4 regions of the Streptomyces sp. NPDC101151 genome follow, and region 1 is predicted to be linked to each of the others. Evidence: riboswitches for the same ligand, from Rfam matches in the RefSeq annotation. Region 1 holds a riboswitch; each other region holds the start of a gene.
What was found. Region 1 has a riboswitch for cyclic di-AMP ahead of ACIRU3_RS02250 (transglycosylase SLT domain-containing protein). Riboswitches for the same ligand answer to the same signal wherever they lie in the genome.
Positions count from the first base shown of each region.

Region 2: linked by a shared signal. The riboswitch ahead of ACIRU3_RS01290 (C40 family peptidase) and the one ahead of ACIRU3_RS02250 (transglycosylase SLT domain-containing protein) in region 1 are both predicted to bind cyclic di-AMP.
Region 3: linked by a shared signal. The riboswitch ahead of ACIRU3_RS13160 (M23 family metallopeptidase) and the one ahead of ACIRU3_RS02250 (transglycosylase SLT domain-containing protein) in region 1 are both predicted to bind cyclic di-AMP.
Region 4: linked by a shared signal. The riboswitch ahead of ACIRU3_RS06855 (peptidoglycan DD-metalloendopeptidase family protein) and the one ahead of ACIRU3_RS02250 (transglycosylase SLT domain-containing protein) in region 1 are both predicted to bind cyclic di-AMP.

Region 1 is NZ_JBIWPP010000001.1:468,605-470,794, forward strand. Features, by position in the region: gene ACIRU3_RS02245 (polyprenyl synthetase family protein) at 1-281, opposite strand, end outside; cyclic di-AMP (ydaO/yuaA leader) riboswitch at 781-994, shown strand; gene ACIRU3_RS02250 (transglycosylase SLT domain-containing protein) at 1,000-1,488, shown strand; gene ACIRU3_RS02255 (HAD family hydrolase) at 1,523-2,190, opposite strand, start outside.
Region 2 is NZ_JBIWPP010000001.1:280,503-282,692, forward strand. Features, by position in the region: gene pcrA (DNA helicase PcrA) at 1-376, opposite strand, end outside; cyclic di-AMP (ydaO/yuaA leader) riboswitch at 639-809, shown strand; gene ACIRU3_RS01290 (C40 family peptidase) at 817-1,920, shown strand; gene ACIRU3_RS01295 (tellurite resistance/C4-dicarboxylate transporter family protein) at 1,992-2,190, shown strand, end outside.
Region 3 is NZ_JBIWPP010000005.1:468,738-470,927, forward strand. Features, by position in the region: gene ACIRU3_RS13150 (dihydrofolate reductase family protein) at 1-368, shown strand, start outside; tRNA gene ACIRU3_RS13155 (tRNA-Met) at 435-508, shown strand; cyclic di-AMP (ydaO/yuaA leader) riboswitch at 826-995, shown strand; gene ACIRU3_RS13160 (M23 family metallopeptidase) at 1,003-2,061, shown strand.
Region 4 is NZ_JBIWPP010000003.1:229,156-231,345, reverse strand. Features, by position in the region: gene ACIRU3_RS06860 (SGNH/GDSL hydrolase family protein) at 1-156, opposite strand, end outside; gene ACIRU3_RS06855 (peptidoglycan DD-metalloendopeptidase family protein) at 444-1,412, opposite strand; cyclic di-AMP (ydaO/yuaA leader) riboswitch at 1,417-1,580, opposite strand; gene ACIRU3_RS06850 (alpha-galactosidase) at 1,884-2,190, opposite strand, start outside.

The DNA of each region.
Region 1 (2,190 bases):
TCGTGGTAGAGCGTGGCCAGGTGGGTCAGCTCCACGACGACGGCCGACGGTACGACGCCCGGCGCGTACGGATCGCCGAACTGTGCCGCGAGCATCACGAGCAGCGGCCGGAACCGCTTCCCACCGGCCCGTACGAGGTGCTGCGCGGCCTCCGTGATGAACGGGACCTCGCTCTTGGTGGCTTCGAGCAAGCCTTCCTCGACAGCCGCCAATCCGGCCTGGACATCGGCCTCCAGAGCCTGGTCCCGCACGCTCAGCCCGAACGGCCCGACGACGGTCACGAGGGGTCTCCTGTCTGCAGGTGTCTGCTGGCGGTTACACGGTTTGTCGATAGGTCGCTGCCATCACTCAAGTCAGCGTATCCGGTCCTGTTTCGATCACCGATAGCGCCCACCGGTCCAGCCCGGGCGGTATCGGATCACGGCCGAAATATTTTTGATCATGCGATAAGGGCATACATCTGTTGACTTAACAGCTTCTTGCCCGTTTTGTCGCGAACTGAGTAGTGAGTGGAGTAATCCTTTTGCGCCACGGTCGGCGAATCCCCTAAATCCCTCATGTCCAGTTTGATACACTTCGCCACTTCGTGAGTTGGGTCACGTGCGCCTCCGGACCCCGCCTGCCGCACCGCACCCGATTCCCCCTTGCCGTATCGGCCAGTTGAGGGTTGGCAACCGCAAAGGATCAAGCACCCCATATCCCGAAGATCAAGGTCAACTGGCACTTTATGCGAATCCGACACTTGTTTCGGACATGTGCTCTCGCATAGCTTCCGGGCCAGTCAGGCGAACGCCGAATCCTGCCGCGCCTGACACAACCCATCGACGAACTCATTCGTACGGCAGGAGCGGGGGACCCAGGTAAGCCGCCGGACCGGACAGCACTCGCCACACCGGAACGGCTAGGGGTGAAGTCGTGCCTCCCCCCAGGGGCACGGCCGGGCACCTCCCCGCCCGAACCCGACAGCTCACCTCGCAGGCGACGGAGAGGACTTCCCCCATGTCTGCTGCCGCTCAGTCCCGCCGCGCCCGCACCGGCCGCCTCGTCCGCAAGCTCGCTGCCATCGGCACCGGTGCCACCGTGCTCGCCCTTCCGCTCGTCGGCGCTGCCAGCGCCTCCGCGGCCACCCCCACGGCCACCACGCCGTCCACCACGCTGGCCGGGTACCCGAACAACCTCGACGGGTGGATCCGCGAGTCGCTCGCGATCATGGCCGAGAAGAAGATCCCGGGCTCGTACAACGGCATCTACCGCAACATCATCCGCGAGTCGTCGGGCAACCCGAAGGCCATCAACCTCTGGGACTCCAACGCCGCCAAGGGCATCCCGTCCAAGGGCCTGCTCCAGGTCATCGACCCGACGTTCAACTCCTACCACGTGGCCGGAACGTCGTTCGACATCTACGACCCGGTCGCGAACATCACGGCCGCCTGCAACTACGCGGCCGCGCGCTACGGGTCGATGGACAACGTCTTCGGCGCCTACTGACCGGCACCGGCGACACGCCCTACTGATATCCCGGTCAGTCGGTCGGGAAGAGTCTTTCGAGGACGACGGCGACGCCGTCGTCCTCGTTCGACATGGTGATCTCATCGGCGACGGCCTTGAGTTCGGGGTGGGCGTCGGCCATGGCGACGCCTCGTCCGGCCCAGTCGAACATGGGGATGTCATTGGGCATGTCCCCGAAGGCGAGGGCCTGTCCGGCCTCGATCCCCAGGTGCTCGGCGGCCAGCGCCAGCCCCGTCGCCTTGGTGACACCGCTCGGCTGGAGCTCCACGGTCCCGGGTCCCGACATCGTGACCGTCGCCAGCGAGCCCACCGCCGAGCGCGCGATCGCCGCCAATTCGTCGTCGGACAGCGAGTGGTGGCGCAGCAGCACCTTGCTGATGGGCTCGCGCCACAGGTCGTCGCGCCGCCCGACCCGCACGGCGGGCAGGGTCGGGTGCGGCATCAGATACCCAGGTTCGATCAGCGTGAGCCCGTCCACGCCGTCCTGGTCGACGGCCGCGTAGACCTGCCCCACCTCCGCCTCGATCTTGCCGAGCGCGGTCTCGGCCAGTTCCCGGTCCAGCCGGACCGACCACAGCAGGCGGCCGGCGGCGGCGTCGTAGACCTGCGCACCCTGCCCGCACACCGCGAGCCCCGTGCAGCCGAGGCCGTCCAGCAGGGGCCGCACCCGGGGGGCCGGGC
Region 2 (2,190 bases), 190 kb from region 1:
TGAAGGTGATCGCGAGGATCTGGCCCGGGTGCACGTTCCGCTCGGCGAGCAGGTGGGCGATGCGGTGGGTGAGCACGCGGGTCTTGCCGGAGCCGGCGCCGGCGACGATGAGCAGCGGCGAGGCGGCATGGACGACCGCGGCGCGCTGGTTCTCGTTCAGCCCCTCCAGGAGCGCTGCCGCGTCGATCGCGGGGCGCGGGGCGCCGTCGCGGTAGTACGCGTCCCGGTCCGGCGGTGCGTCGAACTTCCCGCCGAACAGATCGTCCGGAAGCGGCTCCGGAGCGTGATCGTCCTCGGGCGGCGGCGGGGATTCCTCCTCGCGCCCGCGAGGGCTCTGGAGGTCCGCCAGGAAGCTGTCGTCAAAGAGGCTGCTCATCGCTCTCCGAGTTTAGGGCGCCGCACCGACAACCGGCCGCCACCCCGGGAACATGGCCGGTTTCCCGAAGAGTTGATCAACGCACCCGCGGGTGCCCTCCGAGCCCTCACGCTGCGGAAGCGCCTTGTCACACGCGTATGAAAGTGCCCTCAGGTCACGGAAATGTATCGGACATATGGCACACCAACCTTCACAGGAGTCACACCAGTTGGCTAGGTTGCCGTCAGGCCGCACGAACCCTTCCGGCGAACGTCGCCGAGCGCCGCGGCCTCCGCCGAGTCCGGTGCGCCTTCAGGGCAGCCGGAGCCGGGGACCCACCGATCCTGGGGTGAATCGGCCGACTCCCACCCGGGACGACGCCGTAGGGCAACCCTTCCGAAGCACCCGCCCGAACCCGACAGCTAACCCGGTAGGCGGCACATTGGAAGGAGTCGCCACCCTTGGCGTCGCACCGCAAGCCGCGCCCCGGCGGAACCGGGGGACCGGGCCTCCGCACGCCCGCTCTCGCCACCGCCGCCCTCACCTCCGTGGCCGTACTGTCCCAGACGGCCGGGACCGCCCACGCCGACGACGGCAGGCCGAGCCTGGAGGAGATCGAGAAGAAGGTCGACGAGCTCTATCGCCGGGCGGACTCGGCCACCGAGCGGCCCGAGGAGGCCACGGAGCGGGCCGACCGGCAGCGAGGGCGTCCGGACGCCCTCCGCGGGAAGGCCCTGTCCGCGGACGCCCCGCAGGAGCATGCGGAACGCCCGCCGGACTACTTCGCCCAGAACCGGCTGATGGACCGGCTGGCCTCGACCGTGAAGAAACGGCAGGAGACGACCAGGAGCCTGGAGACACCGGTCGCGCCGCCCGCCGTGCCGCCGGTTGCGACGACCCTCGTGCCGCCGGTCGCGCCGCCCGCCGTGCCGCCGGTTGCGACGACGCTCGTGCCGCCGGTTGCGACGACGCTCGTGCCGCCGGCCGCGACGGCCCCCGTGTCGCCGATCACGCCGCCGCTTGCGACGCCAGCCGCGACGCCGCACGACCCCAAGAGCGCCAAGGCAGCCGTCCAGAGGAAGCTCGCCTCCGCCCGTGAGCTGCTGTCCCGGCCGACCGCCCCGGAGCAGGTGCGGCAGTCCACGCTCGGGCAGTGGCCGCAGGAGGAGGCCGGTACGCCGTCGTACGGGTCCTCCGGCGCGCAGGCCACCAAGGCCGAGAAGGCGATCGCCTTCGCCCGCGCCCAGATCGGCAAGCCGTATGTGAACGGGGCCAGCGGCCCGGGCTCCTACGACTGCGCCGGCCTCATCCAGGCCGCCTGGAGGGCCGCCGGCGTCACCCTGCCGCGCACCGCGCGCGACCAGGCCGCCGCGGGCACCGCGGTCTCCCTCGCCGACGCGCACCCCGGTGACCTGGTCTTCTTCCATGACGACCACAGCCATGTCGGCCTCTGCACCGGCGACGGGATGATGATCCACTCACCGAGACCTGGCGCGTACATCCGCGAGGAGTCCGTCCACCACGGAGGAGAATCGATCATCCGCAGCGTGGTCCGGCCTGCCTGACGTGCTCTTTTCGAGCCCCACGCGCGCGTGCCCTGCGCGTGGGGCGCGCGGGGATACCTAGCATCGGGCGCATGCCCAGGATCTCGGCTCTGCGTGCGTGGTGGGTGGGGCGTCCGCCGGCGGCGGGGGCCGCCGTCATGGCGACCGGCATTGTGTCGGTCGGCCTGCATCTGACGGGTGCCGAAACGGTGTCCCTGGTCTTCCTGTGGCTGGCCTGTGTCGCCTGGCTGGCGCTGGCCGCCGACTTCCTCGTACGGCTGGTGACGCAGC
Region 3 (2,190 bases), on a different contig from region 1:
GCGCGGTGGTGATCGCCGCCGACGGCACGGAGCTGGCGCGCGGCCACTCGCGGGAGGGCGGCGACCCCGTGGTGCACGCGGAGGAGGCGGCCCTCGCGAAGATCGACCCTGCCGACCCGCGCCTTCCCGGCGCCACCGTCTACAGCAGCCTGGAACCCTGCTCCCGCCGAGCCTCCCGCCCTGCCCCCTGTGCCCAGCTGATCCTGCGGGCGGGCGTACGGCGGGTGGTCACGGCCTGGCGCGAGCCGGACACGTTCGTGACGGCGGCCGACGGGACCGGGGTGCTGGTGGACGCGGGCGTGGCGGCCGTCCTGCTGCCCGAGTACGAGGGTCTGGCGAAGGCGCCGAACGCGCACCTGCTGCCCTGAGCGGCAGCTCACGCAGGCGCGTGTGCTTGGGCGTCCCGCGCATGGCGTACACTGGAGTCACAACGACGCGGGGTGGAGCAGCTCGGTAGCTCGCTGGGCTCATAACCCAGAGGTCGCAGGTTCAAATCCTGTCCCCGCTACTGAAAGCCCAGGGCCGGAATCCAGCACATGGATTCCGGCCCTGAGTGTTTTCCCGGACCTGTGCCACCCGCAGGTCCGGACGCCCGTGTCACCCACAGTGAGCGGACGGGAGCCCTCCGCATAACAGTCGAGTCACCCTCAAAACCGCTGTGACTCCTGAACGTCGGCCAACTCGCCCGTTTTCCGCCGGTCCTGGCACGTACGTCCCGCCTGGAAAACGTTAATGATCAAGCCGAACGGCTTGGAATCTGGCTACCGGGTCTATTAACGTTCGATAACGCAGCGCGGTCGTCCCAGCCGTCACAAGAGACGGCTCCGTGCTCACGAGCCGAATCCCGCAAGGGAACCGGGGAACCACCACCTTGGGGTGAATCGCACGGAAGCCGTCGTGAACCGTTCTGGTTCCACGACCGGTTTACGCGCGTAGGAGACCTTCCTGCTCCGAACCCGTCAGCTAACCCGGTAGGCGGAGGAAGGAAAGGAGCACGCCCGCGTGGCGTCCAACCGGCCTGCCCCAGAAGCCCCGTTCGTGCCGAGTCAGCGCGAGACCGAATCCTTCGGCTACTTCGGCGCTCAGCGCACCGAAGAGGGCCCCTGGGAGGAATGGAACCCCACCGAGGAGTCCATACGGCCGGTGCGCGGCCGGCATCGCGTCGCCAAGCAGCGCGGCGGCGGACTCGCCCGCAGCTCCACGGTCCTCGGCGTCGGCGTCATAGCCGCCGTCGGCGCGGGCGGCATGGCCAGCGCCAACACCGGCAAGCCGCCGCTGTCCATCTCCATGCCCGACCTGCCCTCGGTAGGTCACCTGTTCGACGACTCCTCCGACGCGCCCAAGGCCGACGCGGCCTCGCTGAGCAATGTCGGTACGACCTCCGCGGACAGCGACCAGAGCGATTCCGACGCGGGCGAGGCCCTGCGCAACCGGATCATGGCCCAGGCCGAGCAGCAGCAGAGCAAGGCCGACGGCAAGGTCACCGCCGCCGCCGTCGCCGCCGCCGAGAAGCAGACCGCCGACGCGGCCGCCCAGGCGGAGAAGGAAGCCGCCGCCAAGGCCGCCACTGCCAAGGCCGAGGCCGAGGCCGACGCCAAGAAGGCGGCCGCCGAGGCCAAGAAGAAGGCCGAGGCGGAGCGCCTGGCAGAGCTGGCCAAGCAGTACACGCTGCCGACCTCGTCGTACACGATCACCTCGACCTTCGGCCAGGCCGGTTCGATGTGGTCCTCCGGCTACCACACCGGCCTCGACTTCGCCGCGCCCACCGGCACGCTCATCAAGGCCGTCCACAGCGGCAAGATCACCGAGGCGGGCTGGGCCGGCTCCTACGGCTACCGGACCATCCTGACCCTGGACGACGGTACCGAGCTGTGGTTCTGCCACCAGTCCTCGATCAACGTCTCCGTCGGCCAGGAGGTCAGCACCGGCGACGTCATCGGCCGTGTCGGCGCCACCGGCAACGTCACCGGCCCGCACCTCCACCTGGAGGTCCACCCGGGCGGCCAGTCCACCGGCATCGACCCGATGGCGTGGCTGCGCGGCAAGGGCCTCACCCCCTGAGCGGCCGCTGACCCGCTCCTGACCGACCCCTCATCCGGTCCCCGGCAGCCCCGACGACAACCCCCCGACGTCAGGGCTGCCGGTCGTTCTCGCACACCGTTCGCGGAAACCGCACTGACCGCGGGCCCT
Region 4 (2,190 bases), on a different contig from region 1:
CACGGCCAGGTTCGTGTACGCGAAGTCGCCCTCGGGACGCCGGTCGGCGAGCAGTACCGCGAAGCGGTCGGCCCAGCCTACGAACGCCCCGTCGGGCCCGGGGTCGCCGACGCCCTCGGTGAAGCTGTCCCCCACCGCCACGTACGACCCGATCACTGATCTGTTGTCATTCTTCGAATCGTCTGCCACGTCGGACCATGATTCACCTTCGGATGTGACCTACGCGACCGTAGGCAGGGGTTGACGAACGGTGAGATGAGACACCCTTAAATAATTTGCCAAGCCAGGAATAGCCTGCCCGGCAGGCGCGTTGACCGTGCGATCGGCGACAGTCGATGCGCGAGCGGACACACCGAAGGCCGGACCCGGGGATCGAGGTCCGGCCTTCGGCGCGCGTGTCAGGCAGGTGGTTCCTCAGGAGCGAGTCCCGCAGAGGGGGAGCCTCAGACGGCGACGCCGTGCGAGCGGAGGTAGGCGAGCGGGTCCACGTCCGAGCCGTAGTCCGGGGTGGTACGGATCTCGAAGTGCAGGTGGGGGCCGGTCACGTTGCCGGTGGCGCCGGACAGGCCGATCTGCTGGCCCGCGGTCACGGTCTGGCCGGCCGAGACGGACAGCTGCGAGAGGTGGCCGTACTGGGCGTAGTAGCCGTCGCTCAGCTTGATGACGACCTGGTTGCCGTACGCGCCGCCCCACCCGGCGGAGACGACCGTGCCGGCTCCGACGGCCTTGAGAGAGGTGCCGGTCGGTACGACGAAGTCGACACCGGTGTGGTAGCCGCTGGACCACATGCTGCCGGCCACGTGGTAGGCCGTGCCGACGGTGGCGCCGGCGACCGGGAGGGAGTAGCCGGTGGAGGTGACCGTGGCGGCCGACCCCGCGGTCCGGCTGTACCGGGAGGCCTGCGGGGCGGTGTCCGACCTGGACTGGGAGGGCTGCGACGGCTGCGAGGTCTGCGGGGAGACCTTCGGCCGGGGCTGCGACGGCTGCGGGGTCTGCGTAGGCGCGGAGGACTCCGTGTGCTTGGGGGCGGCCTTCGCACCGAGCGTCAGCTTCAGACCCGGGTGGATCAGCGAGGGGTTCTCGCCGACGGCCTGCCGGTTGTCGGCGTAGACCCGGTGCCAGCCGCCACTGATGTTCTGCTCGTCGGCGATCTTCGCAAGCCAGTCGCCGGACTTCACCGTGTAGGTGTGCCCGCCCGAATTCTGCCGTGCGGGGGCTTTCTTCACGGTCGCCTTCTGCACGACCGGAAGGGACTGCACGGTCTTTCCGGAAGCGGGCTGCGCGGTGACGGCGTGCGCTCCGGTGGCACCGAAGAGCGGCAGTGCCAGCGCGGCGCCACCGGTTCCGGCGACGGCGATCGAGCGGGTGAATCGCGGGGTCTTGGGACGGCGGTGCTTACCCTTCGCGGGCATGGCGCATTCCTCTCCGCCGCCTGCGAGGTGAGCTGTCGGGTTCGGGCTGGAGCTGCCCGGCCGCGCGGTGCGCGACTGCACCCCGAGCCTGCCCCGGAGACCGGGACAGGCAGTCGTACCTGGCGGGTCCCCCGCTCCTGCCGAACACGGGTGAAGTGTGTGGGGACTCCGGGCGGCGGCAGGATTCGGCGTTCCGTCCGGATTGGTGGCGAACGTAAGCGAGCAAGACGCAGCCGGACAAGCAGTAGGTTCCCGGCATCACCGGTCCAGATGATCGAATTCGGGAATTCACGGTCACTCTCCGTAAATTCCCGGATCCCTGCCCTTTTCAATTCCCCGTGTCGATATGGGAATTACGTGGACATGACGCGCGACACACGGTCACGAATATGACGCTCCTCACGCACCACCCGCCCATGCCTCTTTATTCCAGAGCGAGTTGGAATGAAGGCTCTAATTCGGATATATCGCTCAAATGCGGCACAGTCGGAGAATCGCCGCATCCAGGTCACCCGTCAGCCCGGTGTGCCATCCGTGGTGCAGCAGGACCGCACCACGGTGCACTTCGCCCGTTTCACGGCATTCATACGATGCTGTCGGGTCGAGTCCGCGCAGCCGCACCGCCGGCACCGGCTCGCCGTAGCTCTGCGCCTGGAGGCAGGCGAGGACCACCGTCTCGTTCCCGAGGACGTACTGGACGGCGCCAAGACCGCCCACCGGAGGCCGCAGCCGGTAGAGGTCGCCCCGCTGGACCACCGGACGGATCTCCTTGTAGAGA